2 regions of the Exiguobacterium alkaliphilum genome follow, and region 1 is predicted to be linked to the other one. Evidence: riboswitches for the same ligand, from Rfam matches in the RefSeq annotation. Region 1 holds a riboswitch; the other holds the start of a gene.
What was found. Region 1 has a riboswitch for FMN ahead of ribD (bifunctional diaminohydroxyphosphoribosylaminopyrimidine deaminase/5-amino-6-(5-phosphoribosylamino)uracil reductase RibD). Riboswitches for the same ligand answer to the same signal wherever they lie in the genome.
Positions count from the first base shown of each region.

Region 2: linked by a shared signal. The riboswitch ahead of KB235_RS06580 (ECF transporter S component) and the one ahead of ribD (bifunctional diaminohydroxyphosphoribosylaminopyrimidine deaminase/5-amino-6-(5-phosphoribosylamino)uracil reductase RibD) in region 1 are both predicted to bind FMN.

Region 1 covers NZ_CP073101.1:1,056,143-1,067,176, reverse strand. Annotated here, with positions in the region: partial or broken gene KB235_RS05545 (ZIP family metal transporter) at 1-92, opposite strand, end outside; gene ribH (6,7-dimethyl-8-ribityllumazine synthase) at 222-686, opposite strand; gene ribB (3,4-dihydroxy-2-butanone-4-phosphate synthase) at 686-1,867, opposite strand; gene ribE (riboflavin synthase) at 1,867-2,508, opposite strand; gene ribD (bifunctional diaminohydroxyphosphoribosylaminopyrimidine deaminase/5-amino-6-(5-phosphoribosylamino)uracil reductase RibD) at 2,489-3,571, opposite strand; FMN riboswitch at 3,724-3,866, opposite strand; gene KB235_RS05520 (undecaprenyl-diphosphate phosphatase) at 3,959-4,771, opposite strand; gene KB235_RS05515 (homing endonuclease associated repeat-containing protein) at 5,225-5,866, shown strand; gene KB235_RS05510 (GGDEF domain-containing protein) at 5,914-7,596, opposite strand; gene KB235_RS05505 (DegV family protein) at 7,718-8,539, opposite strand; gene KB235_RS05500 (ABC transporter ATP-binding protein) at 8,714-9,412, shown strand; gene KB235_RS05495 (ABC transporter permease) at 9,418-11,034, shown strand, end outside.
Region 2 covers NZ_CP073101.1:1,257,285-1,268,318, reverse strand. Annotated here, with positions in the region: gene KB235_RS06595 (NAD(P)/FAD-dependent oxidoreductase) at 1-266, shown strand, start outside; gene KB235_RS06590 (Rossmann-fold NAD(P)-binding domain-containing protein) at 306-1,160, opposite strand; gene KB235_RS06585 (HesB/IscA family protein) at 1,268-1,624, opposite strand; FMN riboswitch at 1,722-1,863, shown strand; gene KB235_RS06580 (ECF transporter S component) at 2,025-2,612, shown strand; gene KB235_RS06575 (NupC/NupG family nucleoside CNT transporter) at 2,787-3,998, opposite strand; gene KB235_RS06570 (YuzB family protein) at 4,201-4,437, opposite strand; gene KB235_RS06565 (NAD(P)/FAD-dependent oxidoreductase) at 4,536-5,591, shown strand; gene KB235_RS06560 (S8 family serine peptidase) at 5,863-7,299, shown strand; gene KB235_RS06555 (RNA-guided endonuclease TnpB family protein) at 7,374-8,510, opposite strand; gene KB235_RS06550 (DUF1462 family protein) at 8,768-9,049, opposite strand; gene KB235_RS06545 (NifU family protein) at 9,152-9,409, shown strand; gene KB235_RS06540 (TIGR01457 family HAD-type hydrolase) at 9,429-10,208, opposite strand; gene KB235_RS06535 (DUF86 domain-containing protein) at 10,213-10,656, opposite strand; gene glpX (class II fructose-bisphosphatase) at 10,815-11,034, shown strand, end outside.

The sequences.
Region 1 (11,034 bases):
ACCGCCGCCCCGAGCGCGGTCATTCCCCATGTGAATAACGTGCCGATTAATGCCTGCATCGCCGGGCTCAAAGACACGAACCGTTCGACCATCGCTGCCGCCTCCGTATCCTCCGTCATGTGTGCTCCTTGTCCTTTTCCACCGCTTCGATCGAACGTAACCCGTCACCACCAAAAAAGGAGAGCGAGACGCCCCCCTTTTTCTTCCTCCCTAAACCTTCCTCAGAAGGCGCGCATCAAGTTGGCCATCTCGATGGCCGACGTCGCCGCTTCCCAACCTTTGTTTCCGGCTTTCGTTCCGGCCCGCTCAATCGCCTGCTCGATCGTCTCGGTCGTCAAGACGCCGAAGATGACCGGCACTTCCGACTGATAGCTCGCCTGGGCGATTCCTTTCGCCGCCTCGTTACAGACGTAATCGAAGTGTGGCGTCGCCCCACGGATGACGGCACCGAGCGTGATGACCGCGTCATACTTCTTACTCATCGCCATCTTCTTGGCGACGAGCGGGAGCTCGAACGCCCCCGGTACGAAGGCGAGCTCGACGTCCTCTTGTTCGACGCCGTGGCGCTTGAGCGCATCTTTCGCCCCGTCTAAGAGACGCATCGTGATCAGATCGTTGAACCGTCCGACGACGATTCCGACTTTCAAGCCTTTTCCAACCAAGTTTCCTTCAAATGTATGCATCATCATTGTTCTCCTCCAAAGTGGTTCATTTTTTGTTGTTTCGTCAGCCGATACTTCTCGTTCGCCGCATGTTCCCCAACGATGATTGGCACCCGTTCCATGACGGTGATGCCACACGCTTCGAGCGCGTCGACTTTCTCCGGGTTGTTCGTCATGAGCCGGACGGTCGTGACGCCGAGGTCGCGGAGCATCGCCGCGCTCACCCGGTAATCGCGTAAATCGGCGTGTAAGCCGAGCGCGACGTTCGCATCGACTGTATCAAGCCCTTGCTCTTGCAGTTCATACGCCTTTAGCTTATTCAACAGCCCAATCCCGCGCCCTTCTTGGCGCATGTATAAGACGACACCGCCTTCGGCCTCGATTCGCGCGAGTGCCGTGTCGAGTTGCGGTCCGCAGTCGCAGCGGTATGACCCGAACACGTCACCGGTCAGACATTCCGAATGGATACGCACGAGCGGAACGTCGCTCAGTCCGTCTTTCACGAGCGCGACGTGTTCTTCTCGGTCGAGGACGTTCCGATACCCGAGCAAGCGAAACCCGCCCTTGGCCGTCGGGAGGGTGACGTCCGCCTCGCGCGTGACGAGATCGGTCTCCATATAGCGGACGAGCGCCTCAATCGTGATGAACTTCAAGTCATGGGCTTTTGCCACAAGTTCAAGGTCCGGCACCCGGGCCATCTCCCCGTCTTCACGGATGATTTCGCAGATGACGGCGACCGGTTCACTACCGGCGAGGCGGGCCAAGTCGACCGACGCCTCCGTATGTCCGCGCCGTACCGAGACGCCGCCTTTTTTCGCGATGAGCGGGAAGATGTGTCCCGGTCGTTGGAAATCAACGGGCCGGGCGTTGACGTTAGCGAGCTCGCGCACCGTATGGGCCCGTTCACTCGCCGAGATGCCCGTCGTCGAGTCGACGTGGTCGACGCTGACGGTGAAGGCGGTCCCATGCGGGTCGGTGCTGTTTTCGACCATCGGCTTTAAGTCGAGCCGGACGGCGACTTCTTCAGCGAGCGCGGCGCAGACGAGCCCTTTCCCTTCCGTGATGAGGAAGTTCATCGTCTCGGCCGTCATCTTGTCGGCAAGGACGACGAAGTCCCCCTCGTTCTCTCGGTCCTCATCATCGACGACGATAATTGGGCGACCTTGCTTCAAGTCTTCAATCGCTGCTTCAATCGTGTCAAACATCACCATCCCGCCTTTCCGTATCCTTGTGACGCCAACGATTCGAGCGTCATCGGTTTTTGATTCACTAACTTCTCCATATATTTTGCCAACATGTCACATTCCAAATTGACCGTGTCCCCGGCTTGTTTCATCCCGAGCACCGTCTCACTGTACGTGTGCGGGATGAGCGAGAGCGTGAAGCCGCGTTCCGTCACATCGAACACCGTCAAACTCGTCCCATCGACCGAGATCGAACCTTTCGGGACGATATACCGGAGAAGCGACGGCTCGCAGCTGATGTCGACGTACACCGCGTTCGCGAGCGGACGTTTCTTGACGATGCGCCCGACCCCGTCGACGTGACCGGAGACGAAGTGTCCGCCGAATCGTCCGTTCGCCGGCATCGCCCGCTCTAAGTTCACACGTGTCCCCGGGCGGACGCCGTCAAGGCTCGACGCTTTGAGCGTCTCGGGCATGACGTCGACTGCGAACGTCCGCTCGTCGAACGTCGTCACCGTGAGACAGATCCCGTTGACCGAGATGCTGTCCCCAAGTTTCACGTCCTGCAAGACGATGTCACCCGTGAGCGTGAGCCTAAGCGATGGCCCGTTCCGTTTCACCGCTTTGACGCTACCGATTTCTTCAACGATTCCTGTGAACATCGGACTCCCCCTTTCGCATGACGAGTTTGATATCGTTGCCGATCGTCTCGACAGAACGAACGTCAAATTGTTCGATTGCCTCGAGCGGTCCGTCATGATTCGAGCGATAGAACCCGGCCTTGCCACCGAAGACGCGTGGGGACTGATACATGACCCACTCGTCGATGTATCCCCCGTCTAAGAGCGACGTCACGAGCGTCGGACCGGCCTCGACGAGGAGACGGCCGATGCCGCGGGCGTACAGTTCCTCGAGCACCCGTTCGAGCGTCGTATAGTCCGCCAGTTCGACACCACGCGACTCGAGTGCCTCACGTCTCGACACATCATCGGACGTCGTATAGACGAGCACTGGTAGTTCGTTCGCCGTGCGGACGAGCTGGCTCGCGTGCGGCACGTTCAACTCTCGGTCTAACACGACACGCAGCGGTTGTTCGGTCGGCCGCTCGAGTCGCGCCGTGAGCGCCGGGTCGTCCGCGATGACGGTCCCGATTCCGGTCAACACCGCGTCGACGTTCGCCCGTAACGCATGGACGTCGAGCCGGGCTTCCGTCCCGGTCACCCATTTACTCTCGCCGGTATCGAGTGCGACTTTCCCGTCGAGGCTCGTCGCCGTCTTCAAGATGACGTACGGACGCTTCGTCTCGAGCGAGCGTAGGAACGCAGGATTGAGCGCTCGGGCCTCACTTTCGAGTAGACCGACCTCGACCTCGATTCCGGCCGCTTTCAAACGCTTGATGCCGCGTCCCGCGACGAGCGGATTCGGATCTTCCATCGCGATGACGACCCGGCGGACGCCGGATTCGATCAAGAGATCGGCGCATGGCGGTGTCTTCCCGTGATGCGAGCACGGCTCGAGCGTGACGTACACGGTCGAACCGAACGCGGACGCGCCGGCCATCCGGATGGCGTGCACCTCGGCATGCGGTTCGCCCGCCTTCAAATGGGCGCCGAATCCGACGACCCGGTCGTCTTTGACGACGACGGCGCCGACGAGCGGGTTGACCCCGGTCTGTCCGTCGGCGCACTTGGCCAATTGGATGGCATGTTGCATGTACTGTTTCATAATCTCCCTCCTTGTTTCGTACAAACAAAAAAGACCTGAAGGACATGTCCTCAAGGTCTCGGTGGGAGGTGTCAGCCGTATTTGGGCAAGCCAAATAAACGTTTTCTTTACAGAAAAGCGTACGACGAACTACAGGTCGCGCGGACCTGTCGATTTTCCTTCTCCCATCCAGACTATACTGTCGGCTCTAGAGTCTCACTAGATCCACCGTTCGCACACGTGCGCCCGGGTCACGGACTTAAGGCGTTCGCCTATCACCGCCGGTTGGGACTTTCACCCGACCCCGAAGGAATATTTGTTTGTACGCCCTTACTTTAGCGCAAAAAAGAACGGAAAGCAAAGAGGAAAGTGCAAAAAAAGCGCCACTCCGAGGAGCAGCGCTTCAAATCAAGCCAAGAAGAGGACGACGAGAATCCCGACCGCCCAGCAATAGAACGAGAAGTACTTGAGCTCGCCCTTGGCCATGATGTGTTGGAACCATTTCAGCGACACGGCCGTCAAGATGTATGAGGCGATGAACGCCACGATGAGCGGCCCGAACAGCTCGCGCGTCTCCGGGTTCGTGAACAGTTCCGGTCCGTCCAACACGATTGTGCCGAGACTGACCGGGATGAACATGAAGAACGAGAAACGGAGCGCCGTCTCTTGTTTGATACCGAGGAGGAGCGCCATGACGATCGTCGCGCCCGACCGGCTAATCCCTGGGATGAGCGCGGCCGCCTGGGCGAGCCCGATCAAGATGGCGTCACGGAGCGTGATGCCGCCGTCGCCTTTGCTCCCACGCATGTTGCGGATGAACCAGAGCGCGAGACCTGTGAGAATCAACGTATACCCGACCGTCGCGACACCGCTTAGCGTCTCGCCAATCCAATCGCCGAAAACGACACCGAGCACGCCGGCCGGCACCGTCGCCACGAGCAACAGCCCGATGAACTTGACGTCAACCATCGTGTCGTCGCTACGATCTTTTTTAAACAAGAACGTCCAAAGACTGACGACGAGGCGGACGACGTCTTTCCGATAAATCGTCAACACGGCGAGGAGCGAGGCGAAGTTAACGAAAATCTCGAACGACAGCCCCGGCAACTGAATGTTGAGCAGCTCTTGGAAGATGACCAAGTGCCCACTCGACGAGATGGGAATCGGTTCGGTGAAACCTTGAATCACACCGAGCAATAAGTAAAATAACCAGATTGTCATATTAAATGTTCCTCTTTTCTTTTTTCACTCAATGCGGCTATTTTAGCAGACTCTATCTTACACTGACCACTCTTTGAAAAAAAATCATATATTTTAAAAACTTTTATTGATTAGTCTGAAAATTAAATTTATTATAGAAAGGTACTCAACTGGTGCAAAGGCGATGACCCCATTGACCAGTTGGGTACTTTTTTGTACAAATTATTACATTTTACCCATATATAAAACTTTTTGTTTACAATTGAAACCATTTGTTATTAAATTTGTAATAGAACTGTTACCCTTTTTTCGAATTCTGAACCTGACTTTAGACCTAGTCTTCTGTTAAAACGTTACAAAGAAATTACGAAATCCACTTATGATTTCGAAAAACTGTCCGATAGTATGATTGTAGAAGCATTTTTCGTCATCATTGTCGGTTCAGATATGAGTCCATGGAAGGAGGAACCATCATTGAGTCAATCGCTATCCACTAAATCCCATCACCTGTCCACCGAACAGCAGAGGATGATCCACTGCATTCGCCTCCTCGGGGACTTGCTGAAGGAACGTCCGCGCCGCTCCGTCTATCGCCGCTTCGCGATGGAACAAAACTGGCCGTCCCCCGAGTCGATTATCCGTCAGTTCGGCTCATGGGCCGAGGCGCTCGCCATCGCCGGTTACGAATGGCACGGGGAGACGACCGTCGATCTTCCGGATAAGATGCCGAAGTATACGCGTGATGACATCATCGAGACGCTCGCGCTCTATTCGCGTGACATGGGCTCGATCATCACATTGAAAAAGTATCAGGAATGGCGGAAACTTCATCCGAAGGCTCCGAGCCATTACCACATCGTCAAGACGTTCGGGTCATGGCACGATGCCTGCGCCGAAGCCGGTCTTGAGGCGAGTGTCACCTATTCGAAGTCGGAACTGTCCGGCGCGCTCCGGGAAGCGATTCACGAGATGGGTTTCTCCCTCTCCTTCGAGGCGTATCGCGAATGGGCGAAACGAAACAACAAACCTTCGACGAAAGCCATTTTACACCGTTACGGTTCTTGGTCGGCTGCCATCCACGCGGTCGAATCTGAAATATTTAGTTCGAAATTATAATCCATCATTCATGCAAAAAGGAGAATCCATCGCGGATTCTCCTTTTCTTATTGAATTCGTTCCGTCGACGTGTCCCGATAATGGGCGACCCGGTCGCGTCCGTTGAACTTCGCCCCAACATACATCGCCCGGTCGGCGTTTCGGAGGACGGTGTCGAGCTCGTCGAACTCGTGAATCGTCTCGATGCCGATACTCGCCGTCACTTGAAGCCGGACCCCATCCGTGCCGAACGGATGAGCCTTGAGCGCTTGACGGATCTTTTCTGCCGTCAACAAGGCCGACATCTCGTTCATCCGCGGAAACACGAAGACAAACTCTTCCCCGCCATATCGTGTGACGAGGTCGCCGCCACGGACGAGTCGTGTGAACAGCGCCCCCGCTTCGATTAACACCTCGTCGCCGAACGCGTGTCCATACGTGTCGTTGACCGATTTGAAATGGTCGAGGTCGATCAAGAAGACCGACAACGGATACGAGGCGACATCGTTCATCCGTTCTTTCGTCCAGCGCCTTAGTGCCCGTTGGTTCGGAAGACCGGTGAGCGGGTCGGTCAGGCTCTCATGTTGCAGCCGGTCGCGCTCGTCAATGCGTTCGAGCGACCACGACAGCGTCTTCAACAGACGATGCAGCTCGACGGCGAGCGCTTCTTCATACGCCCCGTTCGCCGTCGTCGAGACCATGAAGCTGACGGCGTTCGTCGGGCTATACACCGGCTGGATGCCAAGCGCCGAGTGATGGAGCTCGCTCTGATGGGCCAACAGCTCGGGGTGCCATTCATGGAGCGAGTCGTAGAGGAAGTACGGTTCGGAGGCGTCCCGATGCCGTTCGAGCGTATAGGCGTCCGGGATGCCGTGGTCGACGCGCCCGGTCATATCGTAGAACGTGCGCACCCCTTCCCGGTTCACTTGAATCCAGCCACGCTCGACCTCGATGATCTCGCGAATCCCGTTCCAAAACTTCTCGATGAGGAGCGGTTCGCTGTCGACGCGGTACAACTGTTCCTTCAACCGTTCGATTTGATCGATCTTCGTCTGCGTCTCTTCCGTCTCCGTCGCCTTCGAAAGACTCATCTTCAAGAGCGACAAGACGAAGAACGTCCCCATCAAGCCGACATAGCCGAACAGCTGATACGCCTCGATGGCGACCATCGTGAACAGTAGTTCGAGCGAGACGACGAGCCAGTCGAAGCGGAGCAGCCGCCACATGATCGGCAGCGGGATTCGCTCCCCAATCAAGAAACGGGACAAGACGAAACTGAAACCGAGGACGAGATAGAGCGTCGCGAAGAACGCGAGGAGCGCCACCCCTTGCTCGAGCAGATGGACCGATGCGCCAATCTCGCCGCCGAGTCGCAAGTAGACGAGCCCCGGCACGAGCAAAATCATCGCCTCAATCAGCGTATTGAGCGGATAAAAATGCAGGAAGCGACGCCGGCCGACCTTCTTCGTGAACGAGCGTGCCTGGAACGTAAGTAACAACAATTGACCCATGACGAGCGCCGGCACGAGCCCATACAAGAAAAACGTCATAAAGACGAACATCTCGTGGAACGTGAAGTGAAGATGGCGCCGTTTGAGCGGGTTCATGACGAATAAGGCACCGAGCGTGTATATGAAACCGAAGAGCGTCCAGTCAAACGCCCCCATGTTCTGCCACGTGGCGTAAGCGATCCCGGCAAAGACGAGCGACCACGACAACCAACTGCGAACGAGATATTTGCGAAATCGCATCGTCTTTCCTCCCTTTCAACTTAGCATTCGTTTACAGTATGAAGGGTTTTGGTGGAAGATTCCAACCGAAGTTTGAAAGTTGTGACAATAAAAAACCGTGGCCTCGGCCACGGTTCGCTCGTTATTTCGCTTTCAAGTACGAGATGCCAATCGAGCCCGACCCGGTATGGGCGCCGAGGAGCGGTGCGAGCGTATCGATTCGAATCGGCACGTCGTCCCCGAGTTGTTGCTTCCATGATTCGGCCAACTCTGGCACGTTTCCGTGGAAGATGGAGACGTCCGTGCACTCGCCAGACTCGATGGCGGCGCGGATGACCTCGAACAGATGGGCCTGCGCCTTCTTGTACGTCCGCACCGTCTGATACGGCACGATCAACCCGTCCTCGAAACGGAGCACCGGCTTCAATTGGAGCATGTTGCCGATGAGCGCTTTCGATTTCGAGATACGTCCGCCCTTTTGCATCTGCGTCAAGTTTTGAATCGTCAACTCGATGCGCACGTCCTTGACACGCTCGTTCATATACGCCTCGACGTCTTCGAGCGCATCGCCGCGCTCGATCAGCTCCGCAAGCAAAAGTCCCATCGTATAGATGCCGGCGCGTGAGTCAATCGCGAGCAGTTTGAACTCGGCGATTTCCGCCCCTTGGACCGATGCCGAGTACGTCCCGCTCAAATCGGATGACAAGTGGATGGCAATGCCCATGTCGTACGTCTGTTTCAACTCTTCATAAATCGTGACGAAATCCCCGATCGCCGGCTGGCTCGTCGAGACGCGCTCGCCCGCGTCGATCCATTCATAGACCGTCTCCGCGTCGACCTCGATGCCGTCTTTATATGGCGTGTCCCCTTTGACGACATAAAGCGGGACGATGTGGATGTCCGGGTGGTGTTTAATCGAATCCGGTAAGACGACCGTGCTGTCCGTGATGTAAGCAATCTTCATAGTAGTTTCTCCTCCAAACAAAAATTAGTACCTGGTAATATTATTTTATCACAGTTGAAGCGGTTTCACTATTTTTTGAAAAATGTACCCGTTTTCGTGAAATGTTCAAACGGATTCGACGCCACTTCTTTGAAAGCGGGTACATAACCTGTAACGGACAAAGGGGGGTTTCTGATGATTCGACTCGAGCACGTATCGAAAATCTATAAGACAGGCGACGTCGAGACGACTGCGTTGAAAGACGTCGATGTGACGATTCAGGACGGGGCGTTCGTCGTCATTTTAGGACCGAGCGGGAGCGGCAAGAGCACGCTCTTAAACGTCATCAGTGGTCTCGACACGGTCACATTCGGTACGATCACGTTCGACGACATCGTCCTGACCGACCTCACCCCGGAACAGATGACGGCGTTCCGACGTAACCATCTCGGCTTCATCTTCCAACAGTATAATCTGCTCCAAAACTTGACCGTCTATGAGAACATTCAAATCGGCGCCGACTTGACGGACGACCCGCTCCCGATTGACGAGTTACTCGACCAAGTGGGACTGAAAGGCGCTCGCGATAAATATCCGTATCAACTGTCCGGCGGGGAGCAACAGCGCGTCTCCGTCGCCCGGAGCCTTGCGAAAAACCCGTCCATCGTCTTTTGCGACGAACCGACGGGCTCGCTCGACGAGGACAATTCGAAGAAAGTGCTCGAGCTGCTCGAACGCTTGAACGAGAAATACCGCAAGACGGTCGTCGTCATCACGCACAACACCGGCATCGGGGCGATGGCCGACGACGTCATCAAGATGAACTCGGGCCGCATCGTCGAACTGACGCACAACCCGGTCAAACAAGCCGCTCGTGACATCCACTGGGGGTGAGACAGATGCTGTATAAAAACGTATGGAAGACGCTCGCCGGCAAATGGATGCAACTCCTCGCCATCGCCGTCATCATCGTCATGAGCTCGCTCACGTACACGATGATGTTCTATGGCATCAGCGGCATCGAAGTTCCGACCGAGGAATATCTCACCTCGTCGAATCAGGAAGACTTCGCCGTCGAGATGCTCAACCGCGTCACCGAGGAGGAGGCGGCCACACTGGCGCTCGCTGATTTCATCGCCGCTGGCCGGTACACGCTCGCCGACTTGAAACGTGACGACGAGGCGGCCTTCGAAGCGCTAATCGATTCCCGCATCGATGCCGTCGCGCGTGAGATGGGCGACGTGACGCTCGAACTCCGTTCCTCGAAGTTGTTCAACTACACGTTCGACGACAAGGAGCATCGTGGGCTCGTCTTAAAAGACGCGGACACGATCAACCTGTCCTACCTCGAGGCCGGTCGACCTCCGAGCGCGGACGACGAGGTCGCCATCAATACGAAGTCAGCCGAAAAGAACGGGATCGACATCGGCGACACGATCGACCTCGGGTCACCGTTCACGGTGACCGGGTTCGTCTTGTTCCCGGACTATACGTTGCCGCTCTTTGACGACAACTTCTTCAACCTGGACCCGGGCACGCAGACGCTCCTGCTCATGACGGATTCGGCTTACGAAACGCTGAGCGGGACGGAATCGTTCCGTCTCGCGGGCGTCACGGACGAGACGGTCCAAACGGACGTCGACCTCCCGTTCGTCATCTCGGTCATGGAGACGGAAAACATTATGCGTAGTGGCGCCATCTATAGTGAGATCTCGTCCGGTAAAGCGATGGCGCTCGGCTTGAGCCTCTTCATCGTCTCCATCGCCGTCATCATCGTCGCCATCTTGATCTCGAACATGCTCGAGGCCGAGCGCGGTCAAATCGGCCTGTTGAAAGCGATCGGTTACAGTCGACGCCAAATCGCCCTACCGTATTTGGTGCTCATCTTGCTGTTCGCGACCGTCATGCTCGTCGTCGGCTATTTCCTCGGCCTCTATTTCGCCGACCCGCTCAAAGACCTATATCTCGATTTTTATCTATTGCCGTCCATCACCATCGCCCAAAGCCCGCTCGTCTTTCTCACGGCCGTCTTCGCCCCGCTCCTCTTCTTCACGCTCGTCGCCGGGGCCGTCATTTATAAATTGATGGGTGAGAGCGCGCTCGCGCTCCTCTCACCTCGCGACAACGTGTCGCTCAACCGTCTCAGCCGCATCGTCAGCCGTCTGCTTCGAAACGCACGTGGTAAGACGAAGTTCAAATATTTATACGCCGTCAAGAGCACGGGCAGCTTCATCATCTTCTTTTTCGGCATTCTCTTCTCGACGCTCCTCATCGTCTTCGCCCTCATGATGAACGGGGCGGTCGATCGGATGACGGTCGGCGAGTTGAACGAGGCCGACTACGCGTACGAGGCGTACACGACGACGCAACCTACGCTTCGCGACGGGGAAGAGCCGTTCCTCACCTATCCGTTCGCGTTCGTCGAAGACAAGCTCGTCACGCTGAAAGGACTCGACGACACGGCCACGCTCTATCGACTGACGGACCGAGACGGGAACGACTTGACGCCCGCCTCA
Region 2 (11,034 bases), 200 kb from region 1:
GTAACTACGGCTTCGTCTCGTCACTCGGCCCAATCAAGAACTGGGGTATGGAGTTCGAGAAGAACACGATTCGTGTCGACTCACGTATGGAGACGACGGTCGCCGGCATCTTCGCCTGCGGAGACATCGCCACATACGAAGGAAAAGTCAAACTGATCGCGACAGGCTTCGGTGAAGCCCCGATTGCCATCAACCAAGTGAAGCAGCTCGTCGATCCGACGGCGCGTCACCCACAACATTCGACCTCGGTATTTGCCGGGAAATAAGTGATTCGGCCCCTCATCGATTGATGAGAGGCCGTTTTTTCATTTGCGAATCGTTTGGATGATGACCCGGTCGATCCAATCATCAAGTTTCGTGAAAACGAAGCCCGCCTTCTTCGCCTCGGCAATCGACATGTAATAGTCGACGTCCGTGTCGTAAGGCGAAGATTCCCCGTCTTTGATGATATGGACCGGCTTGTCGAGATGTTGACCGATTCGCTCCATGAGCGCCCCCATCGAGATGATCCCCTCGCTTGCGGCATTGAACGGCCCGGTCACGTTCGCCCGGCCGACCCATTCCAAGAAAGCGGCCGCTTCAAAACTTGAGATGAAGCCCATCTTCGCCTCCGGACGATGGAGGACGATCGGCTCTTCCCGTCGAATCGCATCGACGTAAAACTTGAGGCGGTCCGTATAGTCGTCAGGACCGAGCACAATCGGGAGCCGGACGGTCGCGACCGGGAATGAGGCCCGGTTGAAGAAGTACGATTCCGCCTCCCGCTTCCCTTGACCGTAATCGTGCTCGGCATCGAGATGATAGTCGTAATGGAGCGGGTTGAAGTCACTCTCCTTCAGCTCGGAGCCGGGTGCGTACACGGACATCGTCGACGTGAGCACGTACTTCCCGACTTGGTCCATGAACGCATCGGCTGCGATTTTCGCCTGATAGGGCGTGAAACAGATGTTGTCGTACACAAGGTCGTAACGTTCCCGTGACAAGTCTTTCATCGTCGCCACCGATTGACGGTCTCCTTTGATGGATCGGATGCCTTCCGCCTCCGGTACTTGCAGTTGCCCTCGCGTCACAATCGTCACGTCGTCTCCCGCCTCTGCCAATCGAAGCGCCAGCCGTTTACCAAAATAGCGCGATCCACCGAAAATCAGTACTTTTCTCATCCTCCCTGCCCCCTTTTCATCCTTCTGTCTCCAATATTCCCGTTCATTTCCTTGGAATAACCTACGAACAAAAAAAGGTCACAGACGTATGTCTGCAACCTCCCCGTTTAGCAATCTCCTGGTGTCCCGGCGTTCGTCGCCGTCCGGAAACTCGAACCGCAACCGCACGTCGCGATGGCGTTCGGGTTCTTGATCGTGAATCCACCACCGAGCATCGACTGCTTATAGTCGATCTCGAGCCCGTCGACGACTCCATGGTCGGCCTCGGCGACGATGACGCGGACCCCGTGATGGTCGAACTGGACGTCCTTGTCCGTCTTTTCCTCGTCGAATCCCATCCCGTATGACAGACCGGTACACCCACCGCCTTGTACTTTGATCCGTAAATACTGTCCATCGGGGCGTTCGGTCTGTTTCATCATATCGATGACCTGAAGCGCCGCTGATTCTGTCAAATGAATCATCTGAACTCCTCCTTCATTATCTTAACCTCAAGTCAACTCGCTTGAGATTTTGTGGATTATCTTGTATAACTAAACTGTAACAAAAAAAATTAAATCGTTCCATCTTCGGGGCAGGGTGAAATTCCCGACCGGCGGTATTGAAGACAAGTTCTTCTCAGCCCGTGAGCGAGCAAGGCGTTGCTTGCTGATTTCGTGAGATTCGAAAGCCGACAGTATAGTCTGGATGGGAGAAGATGGCGGCATCCGACCGATATTCGGATGTTTTCTTTGACGTGGTCTTTTCCGCGACGGGAAACATCTATTTCGTATGCGCGTAAACTCTCCCGATTGTTATGATGCAATCGGGTTTTTCTATGCGACGGGTGCCATTCATCAAGGAGCGACAAAAGGAGAGATTTTGATGAAAACAACGCGCAACAAACGATTGACTACACTGGTGACGTTATCGATGCTCGGGGCGATCTCATTCGTACTGATGCTCTTTAACTTCCCGCTGCCTTTCCTACCACCGTTCCTAAAAGTGGACTTCAGTGACATCCCAGCGCTCGTCGCCGGTATCGTCTTCTCGCCACTCGCAGGCGTCGTGGTCGTCGCTCTAAAAAACGTCCTTTATTATGTCTTTAACGGCGGCGGCGTTCCGGTCGGTGAACTTGCAAACTTCTTCGCAGGTGTCGCCTTCATGTATCCGGTCGCTTGGTTCTACCATAAACGTAAAACGAACAAAGCGCTCGCTTCAGGTCTTCTTGCCGGAACGATCACGATGGCGCTCAGCTTGGCAATCTTGAACTATTTACTCATCTTACCGGCATACGCGTTCTTCTTCGGGATGGCTGAGATGGCCGATCCGGCTGTGAAGACGAACCTCGTCCTTTATGGAATCTTGCCGTTCAACCTCATTAAAGCGTTGTTGATTACAGCATTGTTCGTCCCGCTCTTCATTAAATTGAAGCCGTGGATCGAACGCCAGCGCATGCAACTCCAAGCATAAGTGGAAAGCACCTAGAAATAGGTGCTTTTTTCTATGGACCCGTTATAAAGAAAAGAACCGGCACGCCAATTGGCCGAAGCTATGAGAAGTGACTGCATCTCGTCACGGACGATCAGCGTGCTTACAAAAAAAGAGCGACCACCGAAGTGATCGCTCTGATTCTCTCGTATTCGATTAGAGAAGGAGTCCAGCGAGTGTCGCTGACATCAAGTTTGCAAGCGTACCTGCGAGGATTGCAAGGACACCCATCCGTGCGATGTCACCGCGACGGTTTGGCGCCATACCACCAAGACCACCGAGAAGGATTGCGAGCGACGAGATGTTGGCGAATCCACAGAGTGCGAACGCCGTCATGGCTTCCGTACGAGCCGAAAGCTCACCTGTGCCAATGATTGGTGCGAACTCAGAGAAGGCAACGAACTCGTTCAAGACAAGTTTTTGTCCTAGGAAGCTACCGAACTGAACGGCATCTGCCCAAGGAACACCGATGACGAATGCGAGTGGAGCAAACACATAACCAAGAATCAATTGAACCGTAAGGTCACCGAATCCGAACAAGCCACCGATTCCACCGAGAATCAAGTTGACGAGTGCAATCAATGAAACGAAGGCGAGAAGCATCGCACCGACGTTCAAGGCGAGGAAGAGACCGTCCGAGGCACCGCGTGCGGCCGCATCGACGAAGTTCGCTGCTTTGTTCTCTTCATCTTCCGCGATTTCGATGTTGTCATCCGGCTCATCCGTCTCAGGAACGATGATCTTCGCGAACATGAGACCTGCTGGAGCAGCCATGAAGCTCGCTGCGAGCAAGTATGAAAGCGGGACACCAAGTGCGGCGTATCCAGCAAGTACCGAACCGGCAACCGAGGCGAGACCACCGACCATGACTGCGAAGAGCTCTGATTGTGTCATCGAAGGAAGATACGGTTTGATGACGAGCGGTGCTTCTGTTTGACCGACGAAGATGTTCGCCGTCGCCGAGAGCGACTCTTTACGTGACGTGCCGAGCGCTTTCGCGAGCGCCGTCCCGAGGATCCGGATGACCCACTGCATGACGCCGATATAATAAAGAAGTGCGATAAGCGAAGACATGAAGACGATAATCGTCAAGACTTGGAATGCGAAGACGAAGTTGTCCCCGCCTACAGCTGTACCGAAGACGAAGCTAATTCCTGCGTTCGCCGTGTTCAACACGTTTTGAACCCCTTCCGAGATCCAAAGTAAGACGGCCCGCCCTGCTGAAGTGTAAAGGACGAGGAAGGCGAACAAGAACTGAATCGCGAACGCCGCTAAGACTGTGCGCCACTTGATGGCTTTACGGTTGGTTGAAAAGATGTAAGCGATTCCAATTAGTGCCAAAATACCAACCACACTCATGATTTTCATTGGTGTTGTGCTCCTTTCATATTAAGAAAAGCTATTATTTGTGTCATACCCGAAAAGAGATGTGTCCTACCGTTTGAAACGCTTTCTTTTTTTGATGTTAAACGTCAGACAACCTACATTCGAACCTCTTTGAATATAACAGACCGTTTTTAAAAAAGCAACGGGTCAAAAAGAAAAAAAGTTTGAAGAAACTCCAAACTTTTTACCATGCCATCTCTTCGATTTTTTCATATACGTTCGTCACGAGTTCTTCGGGCGTCTCTCCCGTCACGACCTCTCCATCGACGAGACAAAACAAGTCGAGCGCACAGACGCCGCAATAGCCGGTACAACCGTACTCGACGACGTCGAGGTCAGGGTCGCTTTCGAGCTTGGCGCGGGCGATTTGAGAGCCCATCGCTAAGTTCGAGGCACAGAACTCGATGATTGGATTCATCATTGCTTTCACCGTCTTTCTTTCCTATAGAATCAGGAAAATGGTTCTTCTACGGCAGATTATAACATGATACAGTTAAAGAGTAACAAAGGGGGATTTTTATGCGCAAATTAGTCGTCTTAGGGGGCGGTTACGGGGGAATGCGTGTCATCGAACGTGTGCTCAGCCATCAGCTGAATGACATCTCGATCACACTCGTCGATCGCCTGCCTTATCATGGATTAAAAACAGAGTATTATGCTTTGGCCGCGGGAACGGTGTCAGATCGTGACATCCGAGTCGACTTCCCGGAAGGAATCGACTACATATACGGCCAAGTGACGGACATCGACACGAATGACAAAATGGTACTCCTTGCAAGCGGGGAAAAAGTTCCGTATGACGACCTCGTCATCGGGCTTGGCTGTGAGGACAAATACCATAACGTGCCCGGTGCAGCCGAGTTCACGTATAGCATCCAGACGCTCGAAGAATCACGGAAGACGCAACAGGCCATCAACGGGCTCTCACCCGGTTCTGTCGTCTCCATCGTCGGAGCCGGACTGTCTGGCGTCGAGCTCGCCAGCGAGCTTCGTGAAAGCCGCCCGGATTTAACCGTCCGTCTCTTCGACCGCGGTCCTTCCGTCTTATCGTTCTTGTCGAATCGCGTCTCGATGTACGTCCAGTCCTGGTTTGAAGACCACGGTGTCGACGTCATCAACAACGCCAACATCACCCGCGTCGATGCAGACGGGTTATGGAATCACGACGACCTCTTCGCCTCAGACCTGATTGTCTGGACGGCCGGTATTCAACCGGTCGCCGTCGTCCGGAATCAAGGATGGGAACTCGACGGCGGTGGTCGAGTCAAGTTGACATCGCATCATCACGTCCCGGAAGCGCCGGACGTCTTCATCGTCGGGGATAACGCGAGCCTGCCTTACGCCCCTTCCGGTCAATTGGCAGAGGCACAGGCCGAGCAAATCGTCCAAGTGTTGCTCTGCAAATGGAAAGGCGTGGCATATCCCGACTTGCCAGCGATCAAACTCCGTGGGACGCTCGGTTCGCTCGGAAAGAAAGCCGGCTTCGGCGTCTTCATGGGCAAACAATCGCTCACTGGGAAAGTAGCGCGGTTACTCAAGTCCGGCATACTCTGGAAGCATAAAGTCATTAAATAACGGTTCAGTTGAAGTCGCGACTTCCTTTATGGAGGTCGCGTCTTTTCACGTCCGGAACGTTTTGCGAATCCGCATGGGCGTGACAAAAGTCCTGAACCGATGTCCCCGTTTCCACATTTTTAATATTCAGAATATTGATACAATTGACATCTACATCCCAATGGAAATCCTTGTTACATTATGGACACGGCAAACAACATGCGTCGCTCGTCGCCTCATCGGACCGGCGGACGCGTCAATAACGCCTACATAACCTAAAGGGGGAACCACATTGAAGAAGAAAAAACTTTGCAGTACCGTCCTCGCCTCGCTTCTCGTCTTGTCATCTGCTCCACAAGTCGCGGATGCGTCTAGCGACAACGGGAAAGAACGTGTCATCGTCGTATTCAAGGATTCGGCCAAGAAGAACCCGCTCTCGATTCCTGGACTCGAAGTTCGTCAGCAATACGCGAACATTCCGGCCGCGGCGCTCGAAGTGCCAAAAGCTGCACTTAATGGCTTGAAGAACAACCCGAACATCGCCCACGTCGAAGTCGACCAAACGGTTCAAATCGAAAACCAGACACAAGACTGGGGCATTCCAAAGCTAAAAGCGCCGGCCGCTTGGCAAAGTGGATTCACCGGGAAAGGCGTCAAAATCTCCGTCGTCGATACCGGCATCTCGGCACACCCTGACTTAACGATCTCGGGCGGTGCCTCGTTCAGTAGCGTGACAAGCTCATACGCCGACGACAACGGTCACGGGACTCACGTTGCCGGAATTATCGCCGCTCGCAACAACAGCATCGGAACGGTCGGAATCGCCCACGAAGCGAGCATCTATGCCGTCAAAGCACTTGAAGCAAACGGTAGCGGTAGCTTATCGAGTATCATCGCCGGAATCGACTGGTCGATCTCGAATCAAATGGACATCATCAACTTGAGCTTAGGTACGACGAGTCACTCGTCAACACTTCAACAAGTCGTCGACCGCGCCAATAACGCCGGCATCCTCGTCGTTGCTGCTGCCGGGAACAACGGACGCGCCGACGGAACAGGCGACCTCGTCAACTACCCGGCTCGTTACAGCTCAGCCATCGCGGTCGCAGCGACGGATATCAACAACAACCGCGCCTCGTTCTCAGCGACAGGTAGCACGGTCGAAGTCGCAGCTCCAGGTGTGAACATCAACTCGACGCTTTACAATGGCGGCTACGGTCCATTGAGCGGTACATCGATGGCGACACCTTACGTCGCGGGTAACTTGGCGCTCATGAAACAAGCGTATCCATCACTCTCAGCATCGCAACTCCGCACACGCTTGTCGCAAGACGTCATCGATCTCGGTCCGACTGGTCGCGACACGTGGTTCGGTAACGGGCTCGTTCAAGCTCCAGCTTCTGGCGGCACATCGCAACCAGTTCAAGCGCTCGCGACGACGGTCACAACGTCAAAAGCAACGTACACTGCCGGTGAACAAGTCTCGATCTCATCGACGGTTCGTGATGCGAACGGTCAAGCTGTCGCCAACGCGGACGTCCGCGTGACGGTCACACAACCGAACGGCGCGACGTTGACAGGGACAGGCAAGACGGCAGCGAACGGTTCGATCACGTTCACGCTCTCGACGACGTCTTCTTCACAAAAAGGCACGTATCAAGTGAAATCAGACGCGACGCTCTCAGGCTACACGGCCGGTTCGGCGACGACGTCATTCCAGCTCCGGTGAACTACTCACCACTTATTCGCTTCGCAAATTGAAGTGGGAGCTTCTTGGGAAGACCGTGCTTTGACTAGCCACGGTTATGGGCCAAGCTCGTCGGGCAGTCCCTGCCCTGAAGACATGATTTCCTCGGCGAGGCACAACAGGTTGCGGCTCGCGTTGACGTCGCGGTCGTGGTGCGCGCCGCACGCGGCACACGTCCACTCGCGGATGTCCAACCCCTTCTTGCCGCCGTTCTCGCCACAGGCCGAACAGATCTGGGTCGAGGCGAACCATGGGTCGGCCTTGATCAGCGTCCGTCCGTAGAACCTGCATTTGTAAGAGAGTTGGCGGACGAACTCGCCCCATCCGGCGTCCCCGATCGACTTCGCCAGACGGCGGTCTTGCATCATCTCCCTCGCTCGGAGTGTCTCGACCACGACGACTTGGTTCTCGTCGACGATGCGCCTTGACAGCTTGTGGAGGAAGTCGTGCCGTCGGTTCTTGACCTGTTCGTGTCTCTTCGCGAGGAGGAGCCGGGCCTTCTCGCGGTTGTTGCTTCCCGGCTTCTTGCGGGCGAGGGCGCGCTGCGCTTGTTTGAGCCGCGCCTCGGCCTTTCGCAGGTTGCGCGGGTTCGGGACCTTCTCCGTGACGAGGTCGTCGTTCGTCATGGTGGCGAAGTGCTCCAGCCCGAGGTCGACCCCGATGATGTGCTCGGCCGGGACCCACGGCTCGTCGGCCTGCTCGACGAGGAGCGACACGAAGAACCTGCCCGTCCTCGTCATCGACACGGTCGCCGACCGGATCTCGCCGTCGAAGCCGCGGTGCTGTGTGAAGCGGACGAACCCGACCTTCGGGAGCCGTACGCGGTCCCCCTCGATGCGGATCGTGCCGTGCTGGTTGTTCGTCGTGTAGGAGGCGCGCGACCTCCGTCTCGACTTGAACACCGGGAAGCCGGCCGTCCCGGCGAGGAACCTCGCGAACGCCGCGTCGAGGTGCAGCTTCGCGTTCGCGAGCGCGAGGCTGTCCGCCTCGCACAGGAACGGGAACAGCGGCTTGTAGGAGGCCGGCGTCGGCGGTTTCCGCCTCGGCCCGCCGCCCGCCTTCGCCTCCTCGTGGATGGTGATGCGGTCCTCGAGCAGTTTGTTGTAGATGAAGCGGGCACAGCCGATCGTCTTGATTAGGAACTCGGCCTGTGCCGCGGTCGGGTGGAGCCGGTATTTGTAGCCTTTCAGCATGTCCTCCCCTCCTTTGCCGGGTGTCAGGATGAGTCTCGTCCCATTCCGATACCCGCGGAGGGGGCGATGAAATCTGACGGAGTCACGAACTTTTGTTCGTCGTTCCGTCACAGCGGTGGCCGAAGGCGTCGGGGACGGGCGATTCATCTCCCACCTTCGCTGGGCTTCGCCCTGAGCCGCTTAGAGGTGGGAGATGAATCGCCTATTTTAGTTAAAAAAAGAGTCGGCCGCGTCCTTTGGACACGTCCGACTTTTTTTTACACTTGGTCGATGGCGGCATATACTTTCCGCAACTGGACGACCCCTTCGTCCACGACTTCCCCATTCAAGAGCACGAGCGGATAAAACCACTCATCTTGTTTGAGTGCCTCAGAAAACTCATCCTCGACCGTCTCGAAATCGATATATTCGAACTCGAAATGGTGCTCTGGATACTTGCGGCCGAGTGCGCTTTGCAACCATTCGTACGTTTCAATCGAACTCGGTGCCCCGACGCAACTCGCGCACTGGACTTCAGTCCCATATACTGTGATTTTCATGGCGATTCCCCCTCTTGTTTCTTATTATACAAAACGCGTTCCCGATGCAGGGATGGAAACGCTCAGCGTTAATGATTGAGAAACAATCTCAAACTTGCTAGAATGAAAGGGAACCAGAAAGGGGTAGATACCATGGAAATGTTCGATCAAGTCCAAGAAGTACTCGATAAATTACGCCCGTTCTTGCTTCGCGACGGCGGTGACGTCGAACTCGTCGATGTAGAAGAAGGCATTGTCAAACTCCGTTTGATGGGTGCTTGCGGCAGCTGCCCGTCTTCGACCATCACATTGAAAGCCGGCATTGAGCGCGCGCTCATCGAAGAAGTGCCTGGCATCGTCGAAGTCGAACAAGTATTCTAAACAAAAAGGGAGACGTGTGTCATCCCTTTTTTTCGTGCATCCACTCATCTAAACTCTCGACCATGTAGGTCGGGAGTTTTTCTTGTTCCCGGATGAACGCCGGTCCGTGGACGCCTGAGTTGACGTGAAGCGTCCGAATCCCGCCGTTAATGCCGAACAAGATGTCCGTATGGTAGTTGTCGCCGACCATGACGACGTGTTCTTTCGAGAGCCCGATCATCTCCAAGGCGATATCGACCATGACCGGTTCCGGCTTGCCGATGAAGAACGGCTCTTTCTCTGTCGTGACCGCGAGCACGGACGTGAGCGCCCCGTTCCCCGGTAAGAAGCCGCGTTCGGTCGGGATCGCGATGTCTCCGTTCGTTGAGATGAAGCGCGCCCCGCTTCGAATCGCGAGCGCCCCCTTGGCCAGCTTCTCATACGTGATGTGACGGTCTAACCCGATCACGACGTAATCCGCTTTCGGTTCATCCGTTATTACGAAACCGCGCTCTTCAAGCGCGATGCGGAGCCCGTCTTCGCCAATCATGTAAACCGTCGCCCCCGGCGTCATCTTCTCGATATAACGTGCCGTCGCCATCGCACTCGTCAACACGTGCTCCGGGGTCACATGGACGCCCATCTTGACGAGCTTGTCCGCGACTTGGGCCGGCGTCATCGAGGCGTTGTTCGTCACGAACAAGTACGGGAACCCCGTCGCCTCAAGTCGGTTCACGAAATCGACGGCTGCTTGAATCGGGGCCGTCCCCGCATACATCGTCCCGTCTAAATCAAATAAATAGCCTTTAATCGTCTCCATCCAATCACTCGCTTTCTGGTAGAAATGCCGACACCGGCCCGAGCTCGACTTCAAGATAGCGTCGGACCTGTTCCGGGAACGTTCGGAAGTCCTCAAGTGAGGATGCGACCCAGTCATCAAACCTCGCGCTGTCGGACGTGACGAACTCGCGGACGTAGTAGGCGCGTAACGCCACCAACGATTTGGTCGCCTCCGCGGTCGTCGCATCGAGCACTCGCTCGTCGAGCAAGATGTCGACGATGTCCTCGTAACTCCCCGGATCACGCATGATGAACCCGTCAATCATCGAGTTCCCGACGTCAATGACGCCTTCCATCAAGTGGACGGCGAGCCGTTCCTTTGCCAGTTCGACCGTGAACGCGTCCCCGACGAGTCCATCGATTCGGTCGAGCATCGCTTCCATATGGGCCAATGTCGCATTGATTTTTTCTCTATTCACAAAATACATTCGAATCCCCCCTGTCCCTTATCATAATCTTTTTTGAAGAACGAGAAAAGAAACTCCCCTATTTACATCATTTCTTTTATTGTGATACACTAATACACGGATAAACACTTTAATTAGTATGTCACATTAAATAGATATCACGTGGAGGGTACAACACTATGGAACGAGAATTAGCGTTAGAAATCGTACGAGCAACAGAAGCAGCCGCACTCGCCTCATCAAAATGGATCGGTCGCGGTCAGAAGAACGAAGCGGACGACGCCGCGACGTCGGCGATGCGAGAAGTGCTCGGCACAGTCAACATGGATGCGACGGTCGTCATCGGCGAAGGTGAACTCGACGAGGCGCCAATGCTCTACATCGGCGAGCGTCTCGGGA